DNA from 3 places in the Corynebacterium sp. SCR221107 genome. Region 2 is predicted to be linked to each of the others. Evidence: predicted binding sites of a transcription regulator. Region 2 holds the regulator's gene; each other region holds the start of a gene.
The links. Region 2 encodes LexA, which represses DNA repair genes until DNA is damaged. Its sites were predicted from a motif close to CGAACANNTGTTCG; they were not measured.
Positions count from the first base shown of each region.

Region 1: the regulator LexA is predicted to act here: its motif matches at 4,401-4,414, upstream of PAB09_RS02880 (HNH endonuclease signature motif containing protein).
Region 3: the regulator LexA is predicted to act here: its motif matches at 3,029-3,042, upstream of PAB09_RS08910 (SAV_6107 family HEPN domain-containing protein).

Region 1 is NZ_CP115670.1:607,592-618,324, forward strand. It holds gene PAB09_RS02865 (tRNA (cytidine(34)-2'-O)-methyltransferase) at 52-519, opposite strand; gene PAB09_RS02870 (bifunctional methylenetetrahydrofolate dehydrogenase/methenyltetrahydrofolate cyclohydrolase) at 604-1,455, shown strand; gene PAB09_RS02875 (DUF3017 domain-containing protein) at 1,505-1,789, shown strand; gene PAB09_RS02880 (HNH endonuclease signature motif containing protein) at 2,590-4,125, opposite strand; gene metX (homoserine O-acetyltransferase MetX) at 5,159-6,259, opposite strand; gene PAB09_RS02890 (O-acetylhomoserine/O-acetylserine sulfhydrylase) at 6,553-7,869, opposite strand; gene PAB09_RS02895 (NADP-dependent isocitrate dehydrogenase) at 8,339-10,555, opposite strand.
Region 2 is NZ_CP115670.1:1,841,405-1,852,137, reverse strand. It holds gene PAB09_RS08000 (PTS fructose transporter subunit IIABC) at 1-1,510, opposite strand, end outside; gene PAB09_RS07995 (1-phosphofructokinase family hexose kinase) at 1,605-2,570, opposite strand; gene PAB09_RS07990 (DeoR/GlpR family DNA-binding transcription regulator) at 2,567-3,370, opposite strand; gene ptsP (phosphoenolpyruvate--protein phosphotransferase) at 3,621-5,318, shown strand; gene PAB09_RS07980 (DeoR/GlpR family DNA-binding transcription regulator) at 5,609-6,388, opposite strand; gene lexA (transcriptional repressor LexA) at 6,777-7,484, opposite strand; gene nrdR (transcriptional regulator NrdR) at 8,438-8,899, shown strand; gene hrpA (ATP-dependent RNA helicase HrpA) at 8,961-10,733, opposite strand, start outside.
Region 3 is NZ_CP115670.1:2,076,486-2,087,218, forward strand. It holds gene mraZ (division/cell wall cluster transcriptional repressor MraZ) at 1-142, opposite strand, end outside; gene PAB09_RS08900 (CaiB/BaiF CoA transferase family protein) at 684-1,721, shown strand; gene PAB09_RS08905 (DUF3040 domain-containing protein) at 1,782-2,159, opposite strand; gene PAB09_RS08910 (SAV_6107 family HEPN domain-containing protein) at 2,379-2,804, opposite strand; gene PAB09_RS08915 (GNAT family N-acetyltransferase) at 3,188-3,742, shown strand; gene metF (methylenetetrahydrofolate reductase [NAD(P)H]) at 3,783-4,766, opposite strand; gene PAB09_RS08925 (polyprenyl synthetase family protein) at 4,908-6,053, shown strand; gene PAB09_RS08930 (alpha-(1->6)-mannopyranosyltransferase A) at 6,205-7,686, shown strand; gene PAB09_RS08935 (Rv2175c family DNA-binding protein) at 7,757-8,128, opposite strand; gene pknB (Stk1 family PASTA domain-containing Ser/Thr kinase) at 8,353-10,671, shown strand; gene PAB09_RS08945 (glycosyltransferase 87 family protein) at 10,658-10,733, shown strand, end outside.

The sequences.
Region 1 (10,733 bases), 1.2 Mb from region 2:
AGCATATGGGCAAAGGGATACCGGTAAGAATTAAAGTGCCGGAAGAATCGGCTAAACCGCGCCGGGAAATCCCAGCTGGCGCCAAGCCTCATAGGTAGCGACTGCCGCGGCGTTAGACAGATTCATCGAGCGCCGGCCGGCCAACATAGGAATGCGCAACTGCTCGGTGATCCGAGGATGATGGAGTGCATGGTCATCGAGGCCGGTAGGCTCCGTACCAAAAAGAAGCGCGTCACCTGCTTGGTATTCAAACTCAGTATAAAAAGTGGACGAGTGGGCCGTAAAAGCAAACACGCGACCAGGGATAACAGCAAGGCAAGCGTCGAGATTGTCGTGGACGGTGACCTCAGCGAGGTCGTGATAGTCCAGGCCGGCGCGACGCAAATTCTTTTCCTCCAAGTTAAAACCCAAAGGGCCGGCGAGGTGGAGGTGCGCACCGGTACCTGCACACATCCGGATGGCATTGCCGGTATTCGGCGGGATGACGGGCTGGTCGAAAATCACGTGGAGGATGGACATGGAGTCGATTCTAAGACGGGAAGTTGTGGGCTGAGGTGACGAGGGATGCGCAACGTCATTACGGATAGTGGAATAATGTCACCTATGACTGCGATCAAACTGGACGGAAATCTGTATCGGGATGAGATCTTTGCTGATCTTGCCACCCGAGTTGCCAATTTGAAGGAAAAAGGAATCGTCCCTGGGCTTGCCACCGTTCTCGTGGGCGACGACCCAGCAAGCCACTCCTATGTAAAGATGAAGCACCGCGACTGTGAACAGATCGGCGTGCGTTCCATTCGTAAGGATCTTCCTGGCGATATCACCCAGGAAGAACTGCACAAGGTCATTGACGAGCTCAATGCCGATCCGGAATGCACCGGATACATCGTTCAGCTTCCGCTGCCAAAACACCTCGATGAAAATGCTGTGCTCGAACGCATCGATCCGTCCAAGGACGCCGATGGCTTGCACCCAGTCAACCTCGGCAAGCTGGTCCTCAACGAGCCTGCCCCCCTACCGTGCACACCAAACGGTGCCATCCACTTGCTGCGCCGTTTTGGCGTCGAGCTCGATGGAAAGAAAGTTGTAGTGATTGGTCGAGGCGTGACTGTCGGGCGCCCCATCGGATTGATGCTCACCCGGCGTTCTGAAAATGCAACCGTCACCCTTTGCCACACGGGCACCAAGGATCTCAAGGCAGAGACCCTACAAGCGGACGTCATTGTCGCTGCCGCTGGCAAGGGCCACATGCTCACCGCCGACATGGTCAAACCGGGCGCAGCCATCCTGGATGTCGGAGTTTCGCGTGTCGACGGCAAACTTGTCGGCGATGTACACCCCGACGTGTGGGACGTCGCGGGGTACGTGTCCCCGAACCCCGGTGGCGTGGGCCCGCTGACACGCGCCTTCTTGGTGCGCAACGTTGTTGAACGCGCCGAGCAAACTCTTGGATAAAGCGGCGAACCTTCCAAAGGCGGCGTTGGATAACCCTCACGACCGAAACTTGTCACCATCGAAGCTGCCGCAGCGGGCGCAGTGGGCGATGATGGCACTGTTTGTTATGTCGATGGGGATCTCAACCGTGTTTGCGTTCACGGAGCACTGGCGACGTGCAACGTTCGTACTTGGCATGGCTTTGCTGTGGCTGTCGATCGTGCGCTGGACCTGTGATTCGAAAACGCTAGGAGTACTGTCTGTCCGTTCCCGCAACTTTGACACGGCGTTTACTGGAGTTATGGGTGCTGCCATCGTCTTCCTCGCAGCCTCGGTAGACCCATTGGGGAGCTGACCGTACCGACAGCAAACCCTCTGGGTAGCCCATTTACCAACATACCCATTCACCACAGCACTAATACCCGCCTGTGCCGAATGCACAGACGGGTGTCAGGTTGTCGCAGGTGTACGGAGGACTTGCCGATTGAAGGCTGTGGAACGAGTGGATGCCACCGAAGTGGTGCCACCGCGCCGCTACAAACGATTCTGCAAGGCACGCGTTGTTGAGCAACTTGGGTAATCGCTACCCAACTATTTCCGCCTAGATTTTCGCATCTTCGATGGCAGTACTTTTGGGAGTTGAGTGGGCGCCTTTCGCCTCTTCCAATAGCGAGAGCCTTACCCGGTCTTTGCTGTGCCCTTTTTGATTTGGTTTCCTCCCGAGGCTCCTTGATGCTTCTTTGAAGCTAAGGAAAGACAATTCATTCTTCGCAAAGCACCTGCCATTCGTATGCCTTAGGCCTTATCGCCGTTTGGATCGCCTAGGTGTCCTTGTCCTTTTGCGAAGCCTAGATACCCGTTGCCGCACGCTGTCCCTGGCGCCCGTAGGACTGTGCTGAGGATTCATCCTGAGCGGTCCTTGTAGCGTCATTTTCTTAAAAAGATGCAGGCGCGAAAACCCTCCCGTCCCCGCTGGACAGCATCCCACGCAGGGGCAGTCGTGACTTGGCAGACAGTGAGCAGATTGTCCTAGGGCGGTGCTTAAGGGTGCGGAATAAGCGTTAAATACCGTCGCAGTCGCCCCGGGGGTTACCTCAAAATGGCGTGGTTTCTGGGCCCCGATGGGTATCCGCCATTCTTGAAGCAGGGCGCAAGTCAGGCGGCATCAGGCGGCAAATCGCCCGGCGCTGACGTCCTGTTTTTCTCATGCGCCGATGGGTGCGCTGAGGAAGCACGGTTGGATGCGCGTCGACGTTCGGCGCGATCGGCGTAAACTTTGTTAACTGACTTGCCAGTGAAACGACGCGGGGCAGCTGGCCCATTGGGAAAGGTGGTCACCGTGGTGCCATCTTTGAAATGCCATTCGAGGACGCGCTCGCCCAGGTGGGCGTAATGGAAATTTTGTTCGGTTTTTAAGTTGTGGTGATATTTGCACAGGCAAAATAGGTTGCTGACCTCGGTCTTGCCGCCGAGGTTATACTCGACGCGGTGATCCATCTCGCAGTAGATCGCGGGTGCGTCGCAGTTGGGGAAGCGACAGTGGCCGTCGTAAAGCTCAACGGTAGTACGCATGCGTTCCGGGACCTGGTAGGCGTCGACGGAGGCGTCAACGTCAAGGGTGCGTTCAATTGCTGCCTCGCGAAAACGGGCGGCCTGGTCGTCGTCAAGCGGGCCGACGCCATTGAGAAATAGCACGCCGTCGCGGGTAAACGTGTTGTGTACGACCTTGATTTTCGAATGTGAGCGGATGCCGGCCAGCAAGGAATCTGCCAGATCAAGTTTGGCTGGTGTGCGGTTTTCTGCTCGCGCACGAGCGTGCTCTTGAGTGGTAATCCGGTGCAGCGACGTGTCCATGAATGCGCGCACCTCACGGGCCTCATCGTCGGGCAGATGGAAGCTAAAACGGGTAAAACCGGGCTCGCCGCGACGCACACTGGCAGTGCGCTTGGCCATGTCCTTCTTCTGTGCGACGGCTCCAGGATCGACCTGAAGCACCATTTCACGCACCCTTTTTGTGATCGTCTGTGCTTGCGGCAAGACCTCATTGGGTACGGTGGGCGTGAAAAATTCAACTAGCATGGCGTCGAGCGTTTTGCGCTTATCGACGTCGCGGACGCCGCACACCTGCTTCTCAATTGCCCGTAACCGTGTTGGGCACAAATGCTTCAGTTGCAACGCCAAAGCATGCAATTGTGGGAACGCGCGCAGCATGGTGCTCACGCGGAGATGATCGCGAGCCTCGCCTAAGGACTCTCCGCGGGCCGCGCTGAGGTAGGAAAGGAGTTCGCGCTCGGACATCTCCTCCGGAGGATGCCACGAACCCCACAGCTGCACATAGCGGTAATTGGTCTCCATCTTGTCGGAGGAAAAGCGGTCGCCACCATCGAGGTGCCGATAGTTATCCACGGTAGCTTGAGCCTGGTTGACAGGAGGGTTTTCTTGAAGATCCGTGGGCACCTCCGCGTGTGCTCCTCCCTTTTCCGGCTGTGACCTGGCCGGGGACGGGCGCGGGGTGGGTGAGTGGCGCGGATCTGTGTTGTCCTGGGTTGTTGTGTTTTTAGCTTGGGCTGAATCGAGATTATCTGCGCGGGAGCTATCGTCGGGGCAGCGTCCTGGGTGCTGACCTGATTCAGGGGAATTGGGGGTGAAAATAGCGTGGTCGATGTCCTGGCGGGGGTGGTGGGAATCCATAGGTGAAACCTTTCTGTTTGTTCGTCTACTTCCGCAGTCTTTGCTCATCACGCTTGACGCGGTGCTAAGGGCTGCCTCCTACTGCCAAGCATTACCGCCTAGTCACCGTTGTGTCTTCGCGATGCGCCGGTGCTCGTCGTTGACTTCGGTGACAATGCAAGTGACAACGCCGCCGAAAGAAACCGCTGGAGGACGCCCCAAGATGAGCGCCGTGGGTTGGTCACTGCTGATAAAAGACGAGACAATACTGTTTTCGGTTCCCCAATGATCCAAAGGGAACAAATTTTCGAATACGGGGGTAGGGTGATTGGGTTTGGCGGAAAACCGGACTTCGACGAAGCGAATAGGGATAGGTGAGTCGTTCTCGAGGCTTAGCGCTATTGAGGGGGCAATCTTCGATGCACTGACACATGGCAACCACACGGTCGAACCACTACTGCGCCTACTGGCACGAAGGGCGGTAGATACGCGAGGGGGCGATAGATAGCTGAAAAACTCCACCTTTTCGGAAGGCGAGGCCAGTCGTTTACGCCATCGGTTAAAAATCCCGCAAGGGGGTTAGCAACTAACAGTCGTGGAATCCCCCCATGGAGCACAGATCTGCCGGGCAAGGGGAATGTGCGCATCTTTTGACTACTTCAGAGGAACCCGGTCTTGGTGTTGCTCAATGGCAGGAAAAGACTCCAATTTTACGACAAGCATAATGGGCTCGACTTGAGTCGAGGATTCCTCGACAACCGGAGGTCCTCTTGCCTAAAATACTTGTGGCTGCAAGTGGGTTGCGTTAAAAAATGATAGACGGCTGTCATCGCTCGCGCTGTATCGTCAGGCGCGTTCGCTTCGTCGTTTCCCAATAAGCCCTCCACGGGTTTAGTCCTGCCTTTTGTTGATCCGGAGGCTAGTGGCGCGTGTGCCCCTGACCCGATTCGCTTCTTACGGATCATGGCGCGGCGGTGACAACTTGCCAAAGAGTCAAGGAACGCACCTGAGAATTTCCGGCGGAAATATCGGTGACGATTGCCTGCCGGGCCGGCTATATGGAGAACTCAATAGTGTCGGCGGCGTCAGTACCACTAGCCAACGTCAAAAAGTGGCGAATAATGCGGTCCATCTGCCGCGCCTCTGTAAGGAACGCATCGTGGCCGACCGGGGAGGAGATTTTCGCCATCGCGAGGAGGTTTCCAATATTACGAGAAAGGTGCTCTTGCTGGTGGTAAGGGTAAAGAATGTCCGTATCTACGCCAGCGACCATCGTAGGCACCTTGCAGGAAGCCAGGGCTTTGTTCAACCCGCCTCGACCACGGCCAATATCGTGGCGATTGAGCGCCTCGGTAAGCGTGACATAGGAGCCGGCGTCGAAACGCTCCGTGAGTTTGTATCCCTGATAATCAAGGTAGCTTTGTACTGCGAAACGCTGCTTGTTGCTGCGGAAGGGGCCAAGTGGATTCTCCCCGGCTTGTGCTTGGGTCCCGAAGCGTTCATCGATTTCTAGTTCACCGCGGTAGGTCAGATGCGCAATGCGGCGTGCAGCGGCGAGCCCTTCGGTCGGTGGTTGGGAATCGTAGTAATCGCCCCCATTCCAATGCGGGTCGCGCTCGATGGCCGAAATTTGGGCTGTTTGGATGCCGATTTGCCATGCCGAAGCGCGGGCAGAGACGGCGATGACGAAGGCGGCGTCGAGCATGTCTGGGTACTTGAGTGCCCATTCAAGTGTGCGGGCACCACCCATGGAGCCGCCTATGACAGCGTGAAGGTGCGTGATGCCGATGGCGTGGAGGAAAGCCCATTCGGCATCGACCTGGTCGCGGATGGAGATAGCAGGGAAGCGGGAGCCATAAGCAGCACCGTCAGTACTGATAGAACTCGGCCCCGTCGAACCCTTGCAGCCACCGAGCACGTTGGTGCAAACAATGCAGTAGACATCGGTGTCGAGCGCCAGGCCTGGCCCGATTACTCCCGACCACCATTCGGCTGCGTTGGAATCACCGGTCAAGGCATGTTCGATGAGAATGACGTTGTCGTCTTTGAGCTCGCCCCAGGCCTGGTAGGCGATGGTGACGTTCGAGATCGTGGCGCCGGCCTCGGTGGTGAAGTCGCCGATAGAGACCGTGCTGAGCGCTCCAGAAGTGTCCATTGACGGTTGTCCCTCCCGTTGTTTCAAATGCTCAACATCCTACCTGTACCGCTCGGTCTAGTCTATTTCGAGGACCTTCTGCGTTGAGGTAGTACGTCTTGTTTCGCTTTCCTTGCGCGGTGTTTCGTTTGCTTTCCGACGCCCACAGGCTTCCATGCACGTCTCGCCCTTTTCCCGGACGTCTTCCCTGAATTACCTACTTGCGACTCATGGGGTGCAAGCAAGCCCCGTCCGACTATACGTACAGACGGGGCTAACCGAAGCCACCCACAGCCGGGTGGTACTAGCGGTACTTAAATGGCGTCTAGACCGCGCTGCAGGTCGGCGAGGATATCGTTGATGTCCTCAATACCCACGGATAGACGAATGGTGGACTGCGTGATGCCGGCACGCTCAAGTCCGTGCTCATCGGACTGCGAGTGGGTGGTGGAGGCCGGGTGCACCACCAGCGAGCGTACGTCGCCAATGTTGGCCAGGTTGGAGTGCAGCTTGAGGGCGTCGATAAAGCGCCAGGCCTCATCCTTGCCGCCGACGACGTCGAAGGACAACACCGAGCCGGTGTAGTCCAGACCCAGCTTCTGCTTGGTTGCATACCATGGGGAGGATTCAAGGCCTGCGTAGTTGACCTTGGCTACCTTGTCGCTGGCGTCGAGGAATTCGGCGACCTTGGCGGCATTTTCGTTGTGGCGAACTACGCGCAGGCTCAAGGTATCGAGGCCTTGGACGGTGACCCATGCGTTGAACGGGGACAGGGTTGCACCGGTGTCGCGCAGCAGACCAACGCGGGCCTTGAGGCCGAAGGCGGCGGGGCCGAGATCGGCGTACTTCAGACCGTGGTAAGCCGGGTCCGGGGTGACGAAGTAAGGGAACAGCGGCTTGCCGTCGCGCTCGACGGTCCAGTCGAAGGTGCCACCGTCGACGAGGATACCGCCGATGCCGGAGCCATTTCCGGTGTAGAACTTGGTCAGGGAGGCTACGACGATATCGGCGCCGAGCTCTAGGGGGCGCACGAGTGCTGCGGTGGCGATGGTGTTGTCCACGATCAGCGGAGCATTGTTGCGGTGGGCGACTTCGGCAACCGCCGGGATGTCGAGGACATCGGCCTGAGGGTTGGCGAAGGTCTCTGCATAGAAAGCCTTGGTGTTCGGCTTGACGGCTGCTTGCCAAGAATCGAGATCGTCGGGGTCCTCGACGAAGGTGACCTCGATGCCCAAACGTGCGAGGGTGACCTGGAACAGGGTTTCGGTGCCGCCGTAAAGGCGCGGGGAGGTAACGATGTGATCGCCGGCGCCGGCGAGATTGAGAATGGCTGCGGTCTCAGCGGCCTGGCCGGATGCGAAAGCGACGGCGTGGACGCCGCCTTCGAGGGAGGCGATGCGGTTTTCGAGGACCTCGGTGGTTGGGTTGGTCAGGCGCGAGTACACCGGGCCGGCGTCTTGAAGCGCAAAGCGGGCTTCGGCGTGCTCTGCGGAATCGAAAACATAAGAAGACGTCTGATAGATCGGAAGGTTGCGGGCGTTAAGGGTTCCATCGAGGCTCTGACCTGCGTGGATGGAACGGGTGGCCAGTGCCCAGTCGGCTGCACCGGAGTTATCGTACTTGGTGGTCATTTCTTTTTACCTTTCGTGAAAATTCTTGACAAGGGTGGCGGCTAGCATCGGCAATAGAGTGGTCAAGAGCCGGTGTGCGTCGTGCCTTGCGTCATGAATGCACGTTAGTCCTCAATTTCGAGACATGTAAACCAAGCGGTCTATATTTCTTTAAAAGGGCAGGTAAATACGGTAGGTAATTATATTCATCACCCATTCAGAGCGGTCTGTTTCGCGTAAGACCTGCCCGCCGGTAGGCGTCGGAAAGCAACGAGGCACGCGGGAGCGCTGGCGATACACGCTTATGCTTGCCGACGTCCACCGCTGCAAACTGCAACGTCCACTTTCTTGCTTTCGCGTTGCCGGGGAATGCGTGCCGTCATTACCGATAGCACCGCGCGACCTGCGCGCTGACGAAAAGAAACCTCCCGCCAACCCCGGCTTATCGCGCGGGGTGGCGGGAGGTCTATGCGTAAGGAAGGTGCTTACACTACTTCTTCAGGCCATCAATGATCTCGTTGAAGGCAGCGACCGGGCGCATGACCGCGGTGACCTTTGCTTCATTCGGTGCATAGTAGCCACCCAGATCGGCGGGTGCACCCTGGTTAGAAATCAGGCCTGCGGCGATCTCCTCGGACTTCTCATCCAGTGCCGCGGCAACCGGGGCAAAGACCTCGGCCAGCGCGGCGTCGGTGGTCTGCTTGGCCAGTTCCTCGGCCCAGAACTTGGTGAGGAAGAAGTGGGAGCCGCGGTTGTCGATCTCGCCCACCTTGCGGGACGGGGAGAGGTTCTCGTCGAGCAGGCGCTCGGTGGCGGCATCGAGGGCGTCGGCAAGCACGGCTGCGGCCGGCGCGTCCTCGGTGTTGGCGATGTGGCGCAGGGACTCGGCCAACGCCAAGAACTCGCCCAGGGAGTCCCAACGCAGGTGGTTTTCCTGCTCCACCTGCTGGACGTGCTTCGGCGCGGAACCGCCGGCACCGGTCTCGAACAGACCGCCGCCCGCCATCAGCGGAACGATGGACAGCATCTTGGCAGAGGTGCCAAGCTCCAGGATCGGGAACAGGTCGGTGTTGTAGTCACGCAGCACGTTGCCGGTGACGGAGATGGTGTCCTCGCCGCGGCGGATGCGCTCGATGGAGACCTTGGTGGCCTCGACCGGGGACATGATCTCGATGTCCAGGCCGGTGGTGTCGTGGTCGCCCAGGTACTTCTCCACCAGGGAGCGGATGTTGCGGTCATGGGCGCGCTCCGGGTCCAGCCAGAAGATGGTCTTCATGCCGGACAGGCGAGCACGGTTGACAGCCAGCTTGACCCAATCCTGAATCGGGGCGTCCTTGGTCTGGCAGGCGCGCCAGATGTCGCCAGCCTCGACGTCGTGCTCGATGAGCACCTCGCCGGCGGAGTTGACGACCTTCAAGGTACCGTCGGACGGCACCTTGAAGGTCTTGTCGTGGGAGCCGTACTCCTCGGCCTTCTGTGCCATCAGACCGACGTTCGGGACGGTGCCCATGGTGGCCGGGTCGAAAGCGCCGTTGGCCTTGCAGTCGTCGATGACGGCCTGGTAGATGCCTGCGTAGGAGGAATCCGGCAGCACGGCCAGGGTGTCTTGCTCCTCGCCTGCGGCGTTCCACATGTGGCCGGAGGTACGGATCATAGCCGGCATGGAGGCGTCGACGATGACGTCGGAAGGAACGTGCAGGTTGGTGATGCCCTTGTCGGAGTTGACCATGGCAACGGCCGGGCCCTCGGCAAGCTCGGCCTCGAAGGAAGCCTTGATCTCCGCGCCGTTGTCGAGCGCGTCGAGGCCGGCCAGGATGGCACCCAGGCCGTTTTCGCCGTTGAGGCCGGCGGCCAGCAGCTGCTCGCCGTAGGCGGCGAAGGTCTTATCGAAGAAGGCGCGCACGACGTGACCGAAGATGATCGGGTCGGAGACCTTCATCATGGTGGCCTTGAGGTGGGCGGAGAACAACACGCCCTCGGCAGCGGCGCGGGTGACCTGAGCAGCCAGGAACTCATCGAGTGCCTTGGCAGACATGTAGGTGCCGTCGATGACCTCACCCTCGAGAACCTTCAGGCCGTCCTTGAGGATCTCCTCGGTACCGTCGGCCTTGACCAGCTTGAAGGTCAAGGTGTCGGCGGCCGGCATGATGACGGACTTCTCGTTGTGACGGAAGTCGCCAGCGGTCATGGTGGCGACGTTGGTCTTGGAGTCGGCAGACCAGGCGCCCATGCGGTGCGGGTTCTTCTTGGCGAAGTTCTTCACGGCGATCGGTGCGCGGCGGTCAGAGTTGCCCTCGCGCAGAACCGGGTTGACGGCAGAGCCCTTGACTGCGTCGTAGCGGGCGCGAACGTCCTTTTCCTCATCGGTGGCCGGTGCATCCGGGTAATCCGGGAGCTTGTAGCCCTGGGACTGCAGCTCGGCGATGGCGGCCTTCAGCTGTGGGACGGATGCCGAGATGTTAGGCAGCTTGATGATGTTGGCCTCAGGAGTCTTGGCCAGTGCACCGAGCTCTGCAAGAGCGTCGGCGACCTTCTGCTCCTCGGTGAGGTAGTCCGGGAACTGAGACAGGATACGACCGGCGAGGGAAATATCGCGGGTCTCGACCTCGATACCAGCGGTGGAGGCGAATGCCTCGACGACTGGCTTGAGGGAGTAGGTAGCAAGTAGTGGGGCCTCGTCGGTGCGAGTCCAAATGATCTTTGCCATGAGTCTCCTCAACAAATTCGCTTCAAGTACAACTGTCTAGAATACCGCCTATTGAGGGTAAAACCCGCATGGTCATGCGAAAACCCCCTTTATGCAGCCGTTTGGGGGCGCGGGTAATGGGGGTAAAACAGTACGCTTGTCCTATTTTGAGCCGTTTCTGTCCTCTCAGACGGCCGGC
Region 2 (10,733 bases):
CAGCGGAGGAGCCGGACATACCGGATAGCCAATCCTGCAGGCCGGTCATGATGGACTCGAGCGGGCGTCCGAGCAGGAAGAACATCAGCAGGCCGACGATAAGCGAAGTCAGCAGTGGGATGATCACAACCGGCATGAGAGAGGCAACCATGCGGTTGACCTTCCACGAGCCGATCCACTTGGCGATGAAGCCTGCCAGCAGGCCGGTGATCAAGCCACCGATGAAGCCGGCGCCCAGGGTGACGGAGATGGCGCCGCCGACGAAGCCAGGGGTAATACCGGGACGGCCAGCCATAGCGTAGGCGATGTATCCGGACAGCGCCGCGACGATGAATCCCATGGCCGCCTGACCGGTAGCGAATAGCACGGCACCAAAGTAGAGCATGAATCCGGATCGTTCGAAGGTCATCTCAACACCGTCGACCATCACGGTATTCCCCGGAAGATCGGTGAGGCTATAGCCGGTGGCGATTGCCGACCAGCCGTTTGCCATGTCGTAGCCACCGAACAAGAATCCCAGCGCCAGCAGCAGACCGCCGGCCGCGACGAAAGGCACCATGTAGGACACACCGGTCATGATCGCCTGCTGGATTCGCTTGCCGACGCCAAGGCCCTCACCCTCGGACTCAGCGGAATCGGAAGACTGCGCAGCAGCACCACTGACGCGACGGGCGTTCGGATTCTTGGCCGCAGCGATTGCCTCGTCAATCATCTTGACTGGCTCATTGATGGCGCGCTTGACGCCGGATTCAATGACCGGCTTGCCAGCAAAACGCTCACGGTCGCGCACTCCGACATCGGTGGCAAAGATCACCGCATCAGCGGCAGCGATTACCGCCGGATCGAGCGGGGTAACGCTGGACGAACCCTGAGTCTCGACGACGAGCTCAACATCGTCACGCTTCTCGGCGGTCTGAGTCAAGGAATCAGCTGCCATGTAGGTGTGAGCAATGCCGGTCGGGCAGGCGGTGATGGCCACGATGCGGGTGACGTTACTCTTTGGAGTGGTCTCGGAAGCGGCGCTGGCGGCGGGAGCCGCGGCCTTCTTCTTGGGCTCTGCGTTGACCACGTCGGTGACCAGTTTGACGATTTCATCTTCCGAAGTAGCAGCACGAAGTGCGTTGGTGAAGTCCTCACGAACCAGTGCACGAGCAAGCTTGGAGAGGATCTTGAGGTGTTCCTTGCCGCCACCAGCAGGGGCCGCGATGAGGAAGACAATGTTGGCGTCGCCGTCCGGACCACCGAAATCAACGGGGCGGGACAGACGAGCAAACGCCAAAGTAGGAACCGTTACAGCCTCGGAACGGCAGTGCGGAATGGCGATGCCGCCCGGGACACCGGTGTGCGACTTAGCCTCACGAGCCAAGGCATCGGCTGCCAAGGTCTGCGCTGGCGTGGCACGGCCGGCATCTGCGACGACCTGGGCCAGGTTGGTGATGACCTCAGTGGTGTCGGCGCCGAGGTCGGCGTCGAGGCGCACCAATGAGGTGTTAATAAGAGATTCGGACATGGGTTACCTGAATCCTTCGATTGTAGGTGGCCAAAAGCATCCACTACCAGCTTGTGGCCTAAGGGAAAGATGAAATTATGAAGTTATGAAGTCTCTAGTTCACTTCGACGACGTTGGTCTGTGCCACGTTGATTTGTGCCGGTGAGGGGATGGTGGTGCCAGGCAGGGAAGCTGCAGCCGAACCGTATGCCACGGCCTGCCGCAAGCTGTCGGCCACGGACTGACCCAATTCCTGTGCCATGATGAATCCCGCGAGGCTGGAATCACCAGCGCCGACGGTGGAGACAGCCTTGGTTGGAGGAGGTGTCGCCTTGAATGCCTGATCGGCTGTCACCAGTACGGCGCCGGCTGCACCGAGAGTGACAAGGATTTGCTCGACTCCCATCGTGATGACTTTGCGCGCTACCTCGATTACGGGGCCGAAGTTGCCCTGTTCAGCTTCGTCTTCGAGGGCTTGGCCGTCGACACCGGCAAGCTGCCCAAGCTCGAGACCGTTGGGCTTGATAAGGCTCGGCGCCGCCTGGGAGAAATGTGCTCCCAGCTCGATCAGCGGAGCGTCAGAGGTATCTACTGCGATCCGCAGTTGCGGGTAGACAGAGCGCAGCTTAGCAACCAAATGGGCATACCAATCGGTGGGTGCTCCCGGCGGGAGCGAGCCCGCCAAGACTGCCCAGGAAGCATCGGCAGCCTTTTCGACGACCACATCCTCGATGCGTGCCAGTGCGTCTTCATCCAAGAAGGCGCCCTGACCGTTGAGCTTGGTGGTGGTTCCATCAGGCTCGGTGATGGCTGTGTTCACACGGACTGCTCCGTCCACCTCGACGGACTCAAAAGGGATTCCCAGTGCGCCGACGAGATCGAGGTATCGGTCAGCCTTTCCAGTGGGGAAGACAGCGATGGAGTCCATGCCTGCCAAAACGACAGCCTGGGAAACGTTGACGCCCTTGCCGCCAGCGACTGACTCAGAACCTGTCAGCCTTTGTACCTGACCACGCTCGAGTGCGTGGTCGAGGCTTAAGGTCGCGTCGACGCTGGGGTTGGGGGTGAGAGTAAGAATCACGGGATCACCAGTTTTGTGTGAGTTGAGTGGAGGTCACTTTCCAGAGAATCCGGTGCATTGCGATCGCTGATGACTACCTCGACCTCGTCCGGAGTGGCGAAGGTCATAGTAGAATCCTTGGCGATCTTTGCGGAGTCGCAGAGAATGACTGAATAGTTGGCCTGCGCGATCATGAGTTTTTTGATCTCAGCCTCGCGGTAGTCAGAGGTGGTAAAACCCCTATTCATGCTGAAACCACTGGTTCCTACGAATGCGATGTCTGCGCGCAGAACACGCAGCTCTTGCTGGGCCCGCGGGCCCACAACAGCCTGAGTGCGCGGCTTGACGGTACCGCCAATCATGCTGACGTTGGGCACACCCGCTGAAGCGAGAGATTTCGCGATATTAGGAGAGGTGGTAACCACAGACCAGTTCTGGCCCAAGTAATTTCGTGCCAAAACGTTGGCGAATGCCTCGGTGGTCGAACCTGCGTCGATCAGCATTGAGGCGTTTGGTCCAGGAATGAGGCTGAGGGCTTTCTGGCCAATGGACTGCTTCCGCCGTTGCGACTGATGAACTGGGAGCTCATCGTCGTCATCGACCGCAAGTAAATCGGCGGGATTGTGAGCAGGGCGCAAGACCGCGCCGCCGTGCACCCTTCGCAAGAGTCCCTGGTTTTCCAATACCTTGAGGTCACGGCGGATTGTCTCCGGTGTGACCTCAAATTGGGAAGCGAGTTCCGAAACCGTGCAACGACCCGTTTCCCTGGTGAGGGCAACAATGGTTGATTGCCGATGCTGGACTTCAGCTACTGTGGCCATCCTCACCTCCTGTGGGTTATTGGGCGTTTATTGGAAATTGTCTTCGTGTGTTCGGACACACTAGAGTCGGCGTGACCGATTTCTGTTGGTTTTGAGGTTCCAGACATGGAAAATGTTGGTTCCACTCCTTAATTTATGCCCATTTCTTTTTGAATGTCAACATTTTGTTTTTTGATTTGTTGCGAGAATGTGGATTTTGTGGTGATGTAGAGGGAGGAAATCAAATCTCTGTGAAGATTGGGGAAATACCTTGGAAAACGTGACCAAGGACACTGTCATCAAGGGTACGGCCGTTGTCCCAGGCGTGCGCTACGCAAAGGCTGTCTGGATCAGCCCACGTCCAGAACTGCCACAGGCTGGCGAAGTCGTTGATGAGTCTCTGCGCGAGGCTGAGCTCGAGCGCTTTGCTGCTGCAGCTGATGCCGTCGCCGCTCGCCTGCTCGAGCGATCTGGCAAGGCAAAGGGCGCTGCTGCCGAGGTTCTCAAGGCCACCGCTGGCATGGTCAATGACCGTGGCTGGCGCAAGGCAGTCAAAAAGGGTGTCACGGGTGGACACCCGGCCGAGTACGCAGTTGTTGCGGCTACCACCAAGTTTGTCACCATGTTTGAAGCCGCCGGTGGCGTTATGGCAGAACGCACCACGGACCTTCGTGACATCCGTGACCGCGTGATCGCCGAGTTGCGCGGTGAGCCTGAGCCGGGCCTGCCAGACGTCGATGGCCCAGTAGTCTTGTTTGCTGACGATCTTTCGCCGGCTGATACTGCGGCTCTCAACACGGACCTGTTTGTGGGACTTGTCACTGAACTGGGCGGACCTACCAGCCACACCGCGATCATCGCGCGTCAGCTCAATGTGCCTTGCATCGTTGCAGTAGGTGAAAAGGTGAAGAACATCGTCGCTGGCGAGCCCGTGCTCGTTGACGGAGCTCTCGGCACGGTGACCGTCGGCGCCGATGCCGAGGTTGCCATCCAGGCCGAGCAGGAGTCCAAGCTGTTGGCCGAGCGTATCGCCCAGTGGCGCGGCCCCGCGCAGACCAAGGACGGTCACCGCGTTCAGCTGCTGGCCAATGTCCAGGACGGCAAGGCAGCGCGCATTGCAGCCACTCAGTCGCAGGCCGAGGGTATCGGCTTGTTCCGTACCGAGATGTGCTTCCTCACTGCGACTGAGGAGCCTTCCGTGGAGGATCAGGCTGCCGTCTACAAGAAGGTGCTCGAGCAGTTCCCAACTTCCAAGGTTGTCGTGCGCTCCTTGGACGCCGGATCGGACAAGCCCGTTGCGTTCGCTTCCATGGCTGACGAAATGAACCCGGCACTTGGTGTTCGAGGTTTGCGTGTGGCCCGTGCGAACGAGGATCTGCTTACGCGACAGCTCGATGCCATCGCTCTTGCTGCCAAGGAATTGGGCCGCGGTGAGGATGCTCCGACGTGGGTCATGGCACCGATGGTTGCTACCGCCCGTGAGGCAAAGTGGTTTGCTGGTCTGTGTGCCGAGCGCAACCTTACCGCCGGCGCGATGATCGAGGTTCCGGCCGCTTCGCTTATGGCAGATAAGCTCATGCCATATCTGGACTTCGTGTCGATCGGCACCAACGACCTGACGCAGTACACGATGGCTGCCGACCGCATGTCCCCGCAGTTGGCTTACCTAACCGACCCCTGGCAGCCGGCTGTCCTGCGCCTGATCGATCACACCTGTAAGGAAGGCAAGCGCTTCAATACCGCCGTCGGTGTGTGTGGCGAGGCCGCAGCTGATCCGCTGTTGGCGTGTGTCCTGACCGGTCTTGGCGTCAACTCCTTGTCCGCTGCCTCCACCGCGATTGCAGGCGTCGGAGCTCAGCTGGCCGCAGTGGATCTGGAAACCTGCCAGAAGGCCGCTGCAGCAGCCCTTGATGCCGAAGGGGCAACGGAGGCTCGCGCCGCCGTTCGTGCCATCATTCAGCCAAGCTAAGAGCCTGACAAGCTAAAAAGAGCCGGCCGGGACCTTTCCTATAAAGGAGGTCCCGGCCGGCTGTGCTTCTGTCACGGTTCGGTGCATCCTGCTATGCAAGGTTTCGGCGGCGTCTCAATCTGCTCGTGAAGAAGGCATAATGTGGTGCACATTCCTCAAGGCGTTCCTTCGAGAAACCTCCTATTTGAGGCTATCTGGCAGTTGGCAACTTTTCGTGAAGAGATCTATCAAGAGCGCCGGTGCTTGGTGAAAACGGATGTGCGCCGGTTGCAGGTTGTGCTTTCCGACGCCTACGGTGCGATGACTACTTCCACGCCCTTGTCCCGTAGGGCTTGAACGAATGTCTCGGGTGCGTTCGAATCGGTCACGATCACATCAATCTCCGAGATGGAACCAAAGCTGACGAGATAGTCGGTGCCCATTTTCGTGGAGTCACACAGGACAACGACCTTGTGAGCATTAGTAATCATCGCGGACTTGATCGCTGCCTCCTGGGAGTCGGCGGTGGACAGCCCGTGATCCAAGGTCAAGGCGTTGGTGCCGATAAAGGCAACGTCAGCGCGCATGAGCGCCAAGGTGCGCAGTGCAGTGTCGCCGACGACGGCCTGGGTGATCGCGCGGACAGCGCCACCGAGAAGTTGGATCTCATCGAGGCCGGAATTTGCCAATGATAGGGCAATGGAAAGGCTGTTGGTAACGATCGACCACTGCTTCGCCTGCGGCTGGACGGCCAATAGGTCCGCCAAAGCGGCGGTTGTTGTACCTGCATCCAAGAACATGCCACCGTTGGGCTCCGGAAGGAAAGCCAGTGCAGCGTGGGCGATGGAATTCTTGGCGCCCGACGCCGAACGCGCCCGAGTGTCGAGGCTGAATTCCGTGGTTTGGAAAGTCTGGTTGGCGACGGCGCCACCATGGACGCGATGGACTACGCCTTCGCGGTCCAAAACGGCTAGGTCACGCCGAATGGTCTCTGCAGTGACGTCAAAGCGAGAGGCCAATTCGGTGACGTTGACCCTTCCTTCGACGGCAGTGAGCGACGCGATCTGGCGACGACGTTCCTCCGAATACATTGCTAGTTCACGCTTTCTTCATTTTTCACCACAAATTGGGCAATCGTGATGTCCGAATGTTGTGGTTGGTTCCATTTCTTCAGCTATGACCTATTGTCGCACGTCTGGAACGTTCCGATAGGGCACAACATGTCTGTTTTAGGGGTAAACGGGCATCAATTCACGGAATTCCACGAATAATCCTGTGAAATAGCCCTTTTACTTGCGTGGTAATGCCAAGCAACTAAACATGTGACAATGGTCAAACTGTTAAGTTTCCAGCCTATTACGGGGGTGAATCGGGCATATTTGGCCGAATTTTCACAGACAGAGATATAGCGAAACCCCGAGCCAGAATGAATCTGACACGGGGTCAATCGGCTAGAGCCAAGAAGGAGGACGCGGTTGCTTAAAGTTTGCGCATCACAGAGACGACCTTGCCCATGATGATCGCATGGGTACCGTCGATGGGATCGTAGGCGGGATTATGTGGCAGGAGGTAGATGCCCGAATCATCGCGGAAAAACTCTTTGACTGTTGCTTCACCGTCAATGAGTGCGGCGGCAAATTCGCCCTGCTCAACTGCAGGTTGCGAGCGAACAACCACCCAGTCACCGTTGAGGATGCCGGCATCGATCATCGAGTCCCCCACAACCTCGAGTGTAAATAGGTCGCCTTCGCCGACGATGTCGGTGGGGAGAGGGAAGTACGTAGAAACATTTTCTTCGGCGAGAATGGGGGCTCCGGCTGCGATAGAGCCGACCACTGGAACCATGGAGATTCCTGATGATTGGCTCGCAAGCTCCTCGGGGATGGGGCTGGTTGGGACCTCTTTGGTGGTCTTCTTTCCGGGCTTCTTGGCTACCTCGGGCAGGACTCGAACATCCACAGCGCGAGGCTTGTTGGGGTCACGTCGAAGATACCCCTTCTTCTCCAGTTCCTTGAGCTGATAGGCCACGGAGGAGGTGGACTGAAGACCGGCCGCATCGCCAATCTCGCGGATGCTCGGTGGGTAGCCGCGCAAGACAACGGCGTCATTGATGACCTCAAGGATTCGGCGCTGGCGATCGGTAAGACCTCGTCCTTTGGATTCTGAAGACTTCTTCGCGGGGCTCATGGTCTTTAGATCTATCCTTCCGTGTGGATCTTTTTTGAATTTATTCGGCAAAATGTGGACTTTTGGTGCGGGTTTTAACTCGATCTTTGGGGATTGGAATTGAACCGCGTAAAAAGCGTTGGACTTGAAGTCCAAAATCTTCCGAGTCTCAATGCGATGGCGCCCGTAGAAAACCAGGCACCATCGAGTCAATCCCTCCTGTGGAATCTGGGTGCTGTTGAAACTGGGAAGCTGGGCTGTGAATGGCCCAGCTTACCGTGGAGCGAACCCACTTGTAGGGGACTGAATGAGACTGGAAAGTGCAGTGTTACTGGCACTTCGAATACGTATTTGATTGTTCATAGGCAAGTTTAGTCGATGGGCTCCAATCGCGGTACAGGTGTTCGAAAAATGGCCAGAATAGTTGACAGAATCTCTGCCGTGATCCATACTTCGAACAAGTAAGCGAAAAAACAACTTCCTCATGTTTTTGATGGGGTGAGTGCTGGCTATGCTCTCCGCTTGAAGCAAACGTGCCACATGAGGAGCCCCAATTCTATCTTTCGTGGAAAGGAATGATGATGTCCCTTGTACTCTCAGGTATTAACTCATCCAATAGCCGGAAGCCGTTGCCGGCGCAGGTCGTTCCTGCCGCATCTACGTGGGATGGGGAGACCTTAGACTTCGCACGTTATGCACAAGGTGTTCGAACGCTAGGTCAGGAAAATCAACCTTCATTGGTGCACCAGGACCGAAGTTCGAACTCACAAAACTCATTCGTTAGCGCCATCGTGGGAGTGGTGTTAGGGCTGACTCTGTTTGCCGGAATCCTGGCGTCAGCACCGAAGGACGACGAGATCAACCAGTCGCCGGCTCAACACTCGCTGACGCAAAGCACCGCCTTCCAGACCACACCACAGTGAATTGTCACGCTGCTGAATAAATTGGATTCGCGGGATGGGTAAGATGAACTCGTGCATTGCCCTTTCTGTCACAACGAACATTCCAAGGTCATCGATTCCAGAGTTATCGATGGTGGCTCAGCAATCCGCAGGCGGCGTGAATGCTCCGAATGCGGTGGGCGCTTCACCACAGTAGAAAAGGCGCAACTGCTGGTTATTAAGCGAAACGGAATCACAGAACCTTTCAGTAGGGAAAAGGTCATCATCGGAGTTCGTCGCGCCTGTCAAGGGCGCAACGTCTCCGAGGACGCGTTAAAGATGCTGGCCCAGGAAGTAGAGGAGTCAGTACGTAATAAGGGGTCGTCGCAGGTGTATGCCAACGAAATTGGTTTGGCAATCTTGGATCCACTGCGCGAGCTGGATGAGGTCGCCTATTTGCGTTTTGCTTCCGTGTATAAGTCTTTCGAGAGCGCAGATGACTTTGAATCAGAGATTCGACTCATGCGCAGACGCGATCGGCAAAAGGAATCCTAGACGTTAGACGATATTCACAACGAGGGCGTAGGTAGTGTTTACCTACGCCCTCGTGAGTTTTCTATAGCGCTTGGATCGCCTTGGCAATCTTTCGCTCGGACACGCTTTGGGCCGTGCCGAGACGCTGGGCGAAAAGGCTTACCCGAAGCTCTTGGATCATCCACTGGATGTCGCGGATGTCGCTGACCCGAACGGAGTTGTGGGGCTTAGCCTTCATTGCCTGGGCAAGCTGAGCCTCAAGGTTGTTGACAATATCTTGCCGCTGTTGGTCCTTGCTTGGATTCCGGTCCATTTCCTCGAGCCGGATGCTCATCGCTTGAAGGTAGCGGGGCAAGTGCTTGAGTCGGGGAAGTCCGTACTTGGCTACAGCATGTTCGGGAAGCAAGAAATCCAACTGACGCCGAAGATCCTCGATGGCGTCACCAGTCCAGCCTTGAAGCTTGCTTTGCACATCGAAGTAGGACACGAGCCCTGGGGCGAGACCAACCACGATCTGACGTACCCGACCGGGGACCATGGGACGAATCGTGGCCAGTAGTGTCTGGAAGGCTTCCGGGGAACGAACGGGGCCACCGTGTTCCATCATGAGGTCACGAATTGCTGCCGTGCGAATGTCGTTGATGAGACCATTGGGACCACCGTGTGGATAATTCTCCACCGCTACCCGTTGTTTCAGCGGCAGTCCATTGAGGGACTTTTGCGTATTGACCTGGATTTCTCGCAGCAACATCGTGAGGTTGGCAGCGAGAATGGCGGCATCGGCTTCCTGCTTAGTGGGCATTGCCTTGACCGCAAAACCGTTGGCGGTGGCCACGAGCGCGGGATACGCCTTGACCTTGTGACCATCGACGGTGGTGTTGATGTCCTCCTTGATTTCGCCCAAGGTGTCGCGTGTCCAGGTGGAAGACTCTTCCTGCTCGATACGCCGGTTGACTCGGGAAACGGAGGACTTGATCTGGTTGGCGCGGCGACGTTTGAGTGACTCGAGGTCGCGATCGGCATCGACAATTTTGCCCTTCCTGTCCACCGCTGCGTAGCGCATCTTGAGATGAGCTGGGATCTTTTCCAGATCGAAATCGGTGTGGTCAACGCTGACCCGAGTAATCTCTTGAAGTCTTGCCGCAAGTTGGACGTAGAGTTCACCGCGCTCAGGATGCAGATCCGGAGTGATCTTTTCGGCGAAATTGGGTGCCGGGACCACCAGGCGTCGAATATGCTTGGGCAGGCTGCGGATCAGCTCGGTAACTAATTCAACCCGCATTCCTGGCACGAGCCATTCGCACCCTTCAGATGAAAGACCGCCCAAGAGGGGAATGGGCACTTCCATTGTGACACCGTCGTCGACAGCACTTGGTTCAAACACATAGCTCAGGTTCAACTCGACGCTTCCCTGGCGCCAGGTGTCTGGGAATTGCTCTTCGGTAATCTCCTCTGCCGCATCCTGCAACAGTTTCTCCGGATCGAAGTCGAGCAGATCCGGTTGCGACTTTCGGGTCTTTTTCCACCACTTATCAAAGGTCGCACCTGACACCACGTCTTTGGGGATGCGACGTGAGTAGAAGCCAAAAAGCGCCTCGTCATCGACGATGAGATCGCGGCGGCGCGCCTTGGCCTCGACTGCTTGGGCGTCTTCTAGCTTGGCGGAATTGGCGTGGAAGAATTCATGGTGCGTCGTCCATTCGCCTTCGACGAGGGCATGGCGAATAAACATCTCGCGTGCCTGATCTGGATGCAGGCGCGCGAAGGGGACGAGGCGATCCGCGATCACCGGGACACCGTAGAGCGTTGCGCGCTGGTAGCACATAGCATTGGTGTGTTTGGAGGACCAGTGTGG
Region 3 (10,733 bases), 240 kb from region 2:
ACTCCTCCCGGGGATATACGGCGAGAGAATGGTCCTGCCCCTTCGTAACCATGAGGCCACCGGCTAGTTCATCGCGAAACTTCGCCGGAAGCGTGAGGCGACCCTTGTCATCCAACTTGGGGGTATAGGTACCGAGGAACATCTCAGGCCCAACCTCCAGCTGCACAACGAGTCAGATTTTCTCAGTTTTTAGCGATGCAAATTCGTGGCGCAGAACCTCACTCCGTTGCCCCACTTCTTCATCATCGTCCACCACCCTACCCCACTTTCCCCCACCTTAGGTAGCAAGGATGCAAAATTCGCGCGAATTTGCCCCTCAATACCCCCTACTGCCTGCATAAATAAAAAGTGGGGCGATTTTTCCCATCGCGGGTCGACCCCATTCCCCAGTAGCAACAAATCAGAACATTAGACACTGGCACTAACTACACATATCACTGACATACAAATATCCCGCAAGTCTCTAAAATAACGCCTTTATACCCATTTACCTTGGTTTTTGCTTAACGATTCGACCGAGCCCCCTTCAGAAACACGCATCCCCAACACCTTTCGCCGGACACCCCCTCTAACAACCGTGGGGGAAAGTGGGGAATATGAGGAGGGTGGCTGAATTGCCCGCCTCACACTAGCGTCATGTAGCAACCTCCATCACAGTTGTACTTCGTGTTCAAGGAGGCCCCGTGAAGACCTTTCCCACCACCAGCGCGTTACCCCTGTCCGGAATTAGGGTTTTATCCCTCGGAGGAATCGGACCGGTTCCGTTTGCCGGGATGGTGCTGGCCGACATGGGCGCGACAGTTACCCGCGTTGAACGTCCCGATGCCCGCACCGGCGACGGCACGGTGGCCCACGGAGTACTCTTTCGCGACCAGGGCGTATTCCTCGCAAACCTCAAGGAATCAGAAGATCGCGGACGACTACTGGACGAAATCGGCACCACCCACATCGTGCTGGAAGGGTTCCGCCCCGGCGTAGCCGAACGCCTGGGCCTAGGCCCCGAAGATCTGCAGGCGATCAACCCCCGCCTGGTCTACGGACGCATGACCGGCTGGGGCCGAGACGGCCCTCTCGCCCAACGCGCCGGACACGATATCAACTACGTGGCGCTTTCGGGCGCACTCGCCCCGATCGTGAGCAGCGATAAGACGCCGGTTCCCCCATTGAATCTTCTCGGCGACTTCGGAGGCGGCGCTATGTATTTAGTCGCCGGCGTGCTCTCGGGGCTGATCAAGGCCATGACAACCGGAACGGGGTGCACCGTCGATGCCGCCATCGTCGATGGGTGCGCGTCGATGACCGCAATGCTGCACTCGATGCGCGCGGCAGGACAGTGGGATGGCGGAGTAGGCGGCAACCTCCTCGACGGTGGGGCGCCTTTTTATCGTTGCTATCGGACCAGGGATGATCGTTTCATGGCCGTCGGCGCGATCGAGCCCGAGTTTTTCCAACAACTCTTGATCCGCTTGGAGCTCGATGACTTCGAGCCGCGCGAGCAATACAACCCGTCCCAGTGGCCGAGGCTTGAGCAGCGTTTGACGGACGTCTTCGCCACCCGCACGCAGGCGCAGTGGGTGACCGTCTTTGACGGGTCGGATGCCTGTGTCAGCGAAGTCGTCAGCCCAGACGAAGTCCTTGACCAGCCACACCTTGCCGCCCGAGGGACCTATGAGTTGCGCGACGGTGATATCCATCCGCGCCCAGCTCCACGATTTTATTAAAAACGCGGGCTGCCCATGAAAATCTCATGGTCAGCCCGCGTGGAAAACTAAACGGAAGGGCTAGTTCTCAAAGCGGCGGCGGAAGTTTTCCTCCATGCGGCCGCCGAGCCTATTGTCCGAGCCGCGCGAGGCCTTCTTGGGGCGCGCGGTATCCTTCAGCTTGGAACCCTTGCCCTTGAGCATGCTGATGCCACCGGCCAGCATCACAAGGAAGCCGACGATACTGATGCCAACAAACCACAAGGACATCTGACTCAAGGCCACTCCGCCGACGAGAAGGACGAGGCCAACAACAATGGTGGCAATGCCACGAAGGCTGAACGCGCCGGTTTGGTCCACCCCCACGTCGGCGACCGATGCGCCAAACGTTGGGTCATCAGCCAAGAGCGATCGCTCAATCTCACGCAACGCACGTTGCTCTTGTTCTGAGAGAGCCACCCTAACCTCCTTGGGGTAAAAGCTGGGGTTAACAGCGGGTTTTATTCGAGTTCACTTGTAACAACTACAAGGATAGTAATAAAGTTCCCCGCCCAGATAATTCATTCTCAACGAAACAAAATCCCTGCTCACCACTTTCGCACCACCACCCGGCAGCGCCCCCATTGGGGGCATGCCCACCACGGACACGTCAAGGAAATCCTAAGAAGTTTCGCCGGACTAGGCGGCAACGGACAAGAACTCCGCCCCGCCTTCCACCTCGTAGATAAACGCCTGGACCTCAACAATAAGGCGGCGGACCACGCCCTCATCAATCCCGAACTCTAAACCACTGGCAACGCGGGATCGGATGCGCGAGTAGGCAGAAAACTTCTCCGCCTGCGCCATCCCTTCCTCATCAACAAGGCGAAGCTGATCCCAAGCACTCTTGGGCTTGCGAGCCCGGCCTGCCACCTTAGAGGTGGCAATCCTCGCTCCGGCCGTGCGCAACGCTGCTTGGTATGCGTACTCCAAGGCCAGATCCGCTTGCCCCTTTGTTTGCGCCTTCTTAGCTTCCGCGAGCAGGATTCTGGCCTTGCCCAGAAATTCCTCCCGCTTTAATGCGGGGCGATTAAATTTTGCGGTGGCGGAAATTACCTGTGACATGATGACCAAGACTCCTTTCATTGTTCGCGTTTTCGACAACCGCCCCGTGTGGCGATTACCGAAATGTTGTTCACTTCCTGACCCATCACACCTGACCACAAGTGCCGTTTGTTGCTCATGCCCTGGTAACAAGCGCCAAGCTTTGGGCAACCATGCGATGTGCAAGCAGTAGGTACAAAGTAGCGGGCGTGTTCGACATAAACTTTCGAACACACCTTCATTTTAGAACATTTGTTTGAATTTGGATAGGGGTCAGGGGCTTTGCCTTAGTCTTACGGTCCAACCCGCGCCCAGACATGCGGGCACGAACCCCACACATTGGTCGATTTCGACGCGCACCGCATGCGGTCTGCCGTAGATTGGGATGGGTGACAGTTAGCTTCATGCCCATCAGCACGCTGGAGTTTTCGCACCTCGCACCGCAGTTGGTGGACATCTATATCGAGGCGATGGGTTATTCCCCCAGCATGCGGGCTCAACGGATCGATATTTGGCGCCACGACACCACCGAACCCGGCTGGCAGTGCGTCATCGCCCATGACGGTACGCATCTGCTGGGGGTTGCCTACGGCCATGATGGACGGGCGAATAGTTGGTGGACCCGCCAGATTTCCCGCGGACTTTTCGAACACGGCGGGCCAAGCCAGCACCAACGCGAGGTACTGGCGGACTTCTTCGAGCTCACCGAGATCCATGTAGCCCCGCGCTACCAACGTCAGGGCATTGGGATGGGGTTGTTGCAAGCCCTGCTGGCCCTTACCACCCGCCCCTACGTGTTGCTATCTACTCCGGAAGTCGACCTCGAGGCCAATAATGCCTTCGGATTGTATCGAGCCGTTGGGTTTAGCGATTTCATGAGAAGCTTCGTCTTCCGGGGCGATCCGCGCCCGTTTGCCATCCTGGAGGCAGCGCTTCCCCTCCAGGCCGGCCGCCACTGACCGGCCTAAGGCAGCGGAACTTTGGGCGTCGGCAAGCGTATTAGCGAACGGCGTCGTGTCCCAGCTCCGGGCCCCACGCCGGCGCCATGCCCAGATTGTGCAATACCTCTTGGGTGGCGCGGGCAAAGTTCATGGTCATGAAGTGCAGGTCGGGCACGCCCTCGGCGATGAGCCGCTCGGCCATGTGGGTGGAGACTTCGATGCCTACCTTGCGGATGTCGTCGCGGTGAGCTTGTTCATCGCCTGCGGCCGCGGCCACAAGGCGGTCTTCCAAGGCCGTGGGAAGATGCGCACCGGAAAGCTCGATTTGACGCCGCACGCTGCGCAGACTGGTGATCGGCATGATGCCGGGGATGATTGGCTTCGTGCCGTGTTCGGGATCTGCCTTCGCAAGCCGGTCGCGCAGACGCAGGTAGTACTCGACGTCGAAGAACATCTGCGTGATCGAAAACTCCGCGCCGGCACGCAGCTTCCGCAAGGTAAATTCCGTGTCCGCCTCGAGCGATGGCGCGCGGAAGTGCCCCTCGGGGAAAGTTGCAATACCCACCTGGAAGTGCTGGGTTTCGGGAAGGGACTTCGCAAGCTCAATGAGCTCGGAGGCGTAATGGTAGCCGCCAATGGTGGGGGTCCACTCCCCCAATGGGTCACCCCCCGGCGGGTCGCCGCGCAGGGCGAGCAGGTTGGACAGGCCCGCTGCGGCGTAGTCCTTGAGGATGGTTATGAGTTCTTCCTCCGTGTGGTTGACCAGCGTCAGGTGAACGAGCGTGGTCAAGGGGTGCCGGGCGAGCTTGCGAGCCACTCGGGTCGTGCGCTCGCGGGAGGAGCCACCCGCACCGTAGGTCACCGAAACGAAGCTGGCGCCTAAATCATGGAAGGTCTCTGCCGCCTTCCACAGCCGATCCTCCGCGGCATCATCGCGCGGGGGCATGAACTCAACGGAAAACGGGATGCGCCCGGGGCTGGGCATGCTGATGACATCCGTGATTGTTCGTTGGTATGAGGCGGGAATCGGTTGTACGGCCATGCCGGGTATCTTATTTAACAGAGAGCAGGAATGAAAAAGCATTCCCGCAGTTTTCCCACCCCTTCCGGTTTCTGGACACGGGCCTCGCCTCCTAAAAACCGGGCCGCACGTTTGAAGTAGAAAGCCGCACAGATCGCTATCATGAACGCCTCCCCCTCTTTTGCCAACCACCCTGAACCCGATGCCACGCACGCATCGCTTGAGCCGTGGTCGCTGAAGGAATTTCCGCACCACGTCGAGTCCTGCCTGCGGGATTACTTTGCCGCTCAGGAACACCTCATCGACCCGATCGGCTCCCCGGTCAACGAGTCTGTGTCGCTGTTGCGCGACTATGTCCTAGGCGGCGGCAAACGCATCCGCCCCACGTACGCTTGGGCGGGTTTTGGCGCGGTGGGCGGATGGAAGGACGATGAATATAATCCGGCGGCGGTTCTCAAGGCGGTATCCAGCCTCGAATTCATCCAGGCCTGCGCCTTGATCCACGACGACTATATCGATAGCTCGGATACCCGCCGCGGCAATCCCACGATTCACCGCAGCGTCGAGGCGAGCCATCGCAGCCGGGGCTGGCGGGGTTCTTCGGAGCATTTTGGCGCATCCTTGTCGATTCTGATCGGCGATCTTGCCATGGTGTGGGCCGATGACATGTTTCACTCCAGCGCGCTTCCGCCGCAGGCTTTGGCCCGGGCTTTCGAGCCGTGGCGGGGCATGCGCACGGAGGTGATCGGGGGTCAGATCCTCGACATTGTCAACGAGGCCTCCGGTTCCGAGTCGGTGGATCGCGCCCAGCGGGTCAATCGTTTCAAGACGGCTGCTTACACCATCGAGCGTCCTTTGCACATCGGCGCCACGCTTGCCGACGGCACACCGTCGCAGATTGCGGCGTTGCGCAAATACGGTCGCGACATCGGCATTGCGTTTCAGCTTCGCGACGACCTCCTCGGGGTTTTTGGCGATCCGGCTATCACCGGCAAGCCCGCCGGTGATGACCTTCGAGAGGGTAAGCGCACCGTGCTCATCGCCAAGGCTGTGCAGCGTGCCGATGCCCGCGGCGATAAGGAGGCTGCCCAGGCGATTCGCGAGGGAGTGGGCATGGTCGAATCCGCCGATGATATCGCCGCATTGGCCACGATTATCCGCGCCACCGGCGCCGAAGACGACGTGGAGGCTTTGATCAGCGAGCTCACCGCCCAGGGCTTGGCTCACCTTGCAGATGCCGAGTTCGAACCCGGCGCGGTCGAAGCCCTAGAGGCACTTGCCGACAAGGCCACCGCGCGCCGCTACTAAGCAGGCAAAGTCGAAAAACTTCCCCATCCCAAGGAGCATCTTTCCTATGACCACCCAGGCTCTTGACACCGACACCGCCACGTCCGCGCGGTTGCCGTGGATATTGAGGCTGGGGCGGTTTTTCACCCGGGTGCCTGTCGGCCCATTGGGCATGGCGGCCGGCATCGTCATCGCATTGGCCTCCTATGGAGGTGGGGCGACCCGCAGCCGCGGTGGGGTGTTGGAGGCAATCGGGCTTGAGTTTTTCCAATATGGGCACGGCGCCGCGATCTCCAATGTGACCTTGCTCGCGGGAACCATCCTGTTCGTCTTCGCGTGGGTGCGCCTTGGCCAGATCATTATTTCTGCCCAAGGCGCCTCCGAGGTTTCGCGCGGGTGGCTGGCCCGGGTGCTAGCCCAATGGTTGTGGCCGTGGATATTTGCCGCGCCGATCATGAGTCGGGATGTCTATTCCTATCTCATGCAGGGCGCGCTGCTGGCGAACGGGTTTGATCCGTATACACAGGGCGCTGCCTTCAACCCCGGCCCGTATCTGGTGGAGGTCTCACCCGACTGGCGCAACACCACCACACCTTATGGGCCGCTGCACCTGTGGATCGGCAAAGTAATCACCGAGATCGTCGGCGAGAACATCACCCTGGGGCTTTTCTTATACAAACTGGTCTCACTCGCGGGCTTTGTCGCAATTGGGTTTGCCGTCCCCCGCATCGCAGCACAGCTGGGCGCGAGTCCCTGTTTCGCCGTCTGGTTGGGGGTGGCCAATCCGGTGATGGTCTTCCACCTTGTCGGTGGCATGCACAATGAGTCGGTGATGGTGGGGCTGACCTGCCTGGGGATTCTCCTGGCGTTGACCGCCGCGAAGGATGCCTCCCAGTCCGAGCGTGGCTTCGCGGCCCGGCTGTTGGGTGGTGTGGCGATAATCGCGGTGGCGATGTCTTTGAAGGCAACCGCGGCCTTCGTCCTGCCCTTCGTTATTTGGTACGCGGTCGTCGATCGCACGACGCTCAAGACAAAGCTCGCCGCCTTTTGTGGTTATGGTTTCCTCGGTGCGTTGATCACCATCGGTATCTTGTGGCTGGTGACCTGGGCTTCGGGTTCCAATTTCGGGTGGATCGAGGCCCTGACCGGAAACACGAAGGTCATTAACCCGTTGGCCTTCCCCAGCTTTGTGACCAGCTCGATCGGTCTCATCGCCAGCGTGTGGACTGACGCGTTCCCCTATAACCAGCTTCTTTCGGTGGTGCGCCAGGTGTCGATGGTGATCATGGGGGTGGGAATGATCGGCTGCTGGTGGTATTTCCGTTCCTCACGCCTGCAGGCAACCCGCGGAATGATCGGCGCGTACCTCTTTGCCTTCGTGTTTAACTCGGTGACCTTGCCTTGGTATTACGCCTCCATCCTTTCGCTGGCTGGGGCCACACGGCTTGGTGCATGGGCCAATAAGCTCATCACCGCCATGTCGATCATCGTCGCGCTGGCGTTTACCGGTGGAGGAAATCACCAGCTGTACAACATCCCGTGGATGGTGGTGCTCATTGTGTGCGCGTGGTGGGCGGTGCAGGTAATCTTTCACGGCCACGCAGACGACGACGTGTCTGCCGCGCAGGCAGGCGTCGGCAAGCAAGAAGCATAAACGGCGCAGGGCATAAGACCGCCCCCGGGCTTTTCAGAAAAACAATCCCGGGGGCGGCGAGTAGGAGGCGCTAGAAGGCAGACGCCTGAGCGCGACGCATGACCTCTCGAGCGAGGTGGCCATGCAGGGCGTCGATGGGGCGGCCGGGCAGGCTGTCGTCCTCGGTAAACAGGTAGTGCAGGATCTCGGCGTCGCTGTAGCCGCCATCAGCAAGCAAGGCGATGACGCCGGGCACGAACTTGTTCGTGGTGTTTTTCGCGGAAAGGAACGCCTCGGGGATTTTCTTGACCCCATTGTCGACAACGGCGATGAGCTTGTGATCGCCGAGGGCGTCGAACACGCGGGTCACGGGCACGCCGAGGCGCTCGGCATACTCCGGAACGCTGAGCACGGGCTCGTCCGCGGGCAAAGCAGAAAGTGGAACGGGTTGATGATTACTCACAGTAGTAAATGTAGCCGTTTGCCCCCACCGCCGCCGATTGCACCCTTTATTATTGCTTTCCGACGCACACAGGCCATGGTAGAAATAGGCCAATCCGTGTGCGCCTGGCCTCTCAGTGCAATCGCGTTACTGCAGCGTGCGGGCCTGTTTGCTGGTGGCGAACATCGATAACGATTCGAACACGGGTTGGCAAAATGTCGCGCGAGTCGTCCATACTATATGCCATGACTATGTTGAAGGTCGGCGATGTATTAGAAGGACGCTACCGCATTGAGGCACCCATTGCCCGCGGCGGTATGTCCACCGTGTACCGCTGTGTCGATCTTCGCTTGGGTCGTAATGTGGCAGCCAAGGTGATGGATGACCGCTACGTGGGCGATCCCATCTTCAGGCAGCGTTTTCAGCGCGAAGCCCGCTCTATGGCGCAACTGTCACACCCACAGTTAGTTGGGGTCTACGATTTTTCTTCCGAAGGTGACTTCGTCTACCTCATCATGGAGCTGATTACCGGCGGCACCTTGCGCGAGCTGCTCGCCGAACGCGGCCCCATGCCACCCCACGCTGCGGCCGCCGTGCTCGTTGCCGTTCTCACCGGCCTCGATGTCGCCCACCGCGCCGGCATGGTTCACCGCGATATCAAGCCCGACAACATCCTTATCAATGGTGATCATCAGGTCAAGCTCGCCGACTTCGGACTCGTCCGGGCGGCCTCCGCCTCCCAGGCCACCAGCAATCAGATCGTGGGAACCGTATCCTACCTGTCACCCGAGCAGGTCTCCGGTGAGGACATCACCCCGGCCTCCGATGTGTATTCCGCGGGAATTGTGCTATTCGAGCTGTTGACCGGGGCCACACCTTTTAGCGGCGATACCCAACTCGCCCACGCCTACGCCCGGCTGGATAAGCCAGTGCCCGCGCCAAGCACCCGCATCGACGGCGTGCCTAAGCTTTTCGACGAGCTCGTCGCCTCGGCCACCGCGCGCGATCCCGACCAGCGTTTCGCCGACGCGGGCGAGTTCCTCTCCGCACTCCACGACGTTTCTCAGGAACTGAAATTACCAGCATTTGTGGTGCCGGTACCGCGCAATTCCGCAGCACACCGCGCCTCCGAAGGGCTTTCACCGGCCATCACGCCGACGGATCTGCTCACCGCCGACATCCCGCGCGACGAGCTCGATTCCGCAGCCGCCACCCGCATGTTGAGCGAGCAGGCCCCCAAGGCCCCACCGGTTTATGACCGGGGCCTGGAATCGCATCAGACCCGGCATCTCGATCCTTACGGCGCTAACAACCCACCTGCCCAGCCACCGGCGCCGGAACAAACCGCGCTGTTTCCAGCCAGCATGCCCGCAGCCCAGCCCCAGCGCCTCGAGCCGCACTATCTGCCAGTGCGGGAGGAAGACGCCACTTCACCCGCACCTGCCGGCATGGCGCCTTCGCCCAAGGCGAAGGTGAGCAACCGGGGTAAGGGGGGCTTCATCGTCTGGTTGACCACCGTCATCGCCTTTACCGTCGCGGTGGCACTTGGCGCCTGGTGGTTCGGCTCCGGCAGGTACGGCGAAATCCCACAGGTGTTGGGGATGGACCAGATCCAGGCGGTGGCCGCCGTCGAAGACGCTGGCTTTAGCACCACCACCTCCGAGGTCTACAGCGATGAGATAGCGGCCAAGCACACGGTGGGCACCCAGCCGGCCTACGGGGACCGCGCCGTCAAAGGCGATGAGATCACGGTGTTAGTGTCCTTGGGCAAACCCACTGTCCCCGAGTTGCCTGGCGACGGCCAGGTCGCTAGCTACGAGGCGGCCTTAAACGAGCGCACCTTATCACTAAAAACCGGCGACCAGGTCTTTTCCGAAGACGTACCTAGCGGAGCTATCGTGTCCACCGATCCTGCGGTGGGCACAGCCGTTTCTGTGGGCTCCACGGTCACCGTCCGCACCTCCAAGGGCCCCGCACCGGTCAATATCCCCGACGTGACTGGTCTCGCGCGCGACGATGCCGTCTCCAAGCTGGAAGGGCTCGGGTTGAAGGTCTCGGTTCGCGAGGAGTTCTCCCCCGACGAAGGCAAGGGCGACGCTTTTGCCACCGAACCAGAGGCCGGGACTACAGTTCCTAAGGGATCCGCCGTGACGGTGTCGGTTTCCACGGCCATCGAGGTTCCCGATGTGGCAGGAAAGACCCAAAAGGAGGCCACCTCCCTGCTAGCCGACGCAGGTCTCAAGGTCGGCGAGGTCACCCGCTCAACCTCCGCAGTCGGTAATTCTGCCACCCAGGTGTCTTCTACCTCGCCGAAGTCCGGCTCCTTGATTGACCCCGCCACCACCAGCGTCAACCTCGTCCTCGTGGGCAAGGTCAAGGTTCCTAACGTGGTTGGCAAGACCGTCAAGGAGGCCACGACCATCCTCGAGGATGCCGGCCTTGAAGTGAAGGTGAGCGGGTCATCGTCGAATAACGCAAAGGTATACTGGCAAAGCCCTTTGAGCATTGGCTCAGGATCACAGGTGGAAGAAGGAACTGAGGTTAGCATTCGTGCACGAAACTAGGACTCGCATCGCGAAACCAGGCGGATTGGGTGTCATCGCAGCCATCGTAGGCGCGGCGTTTT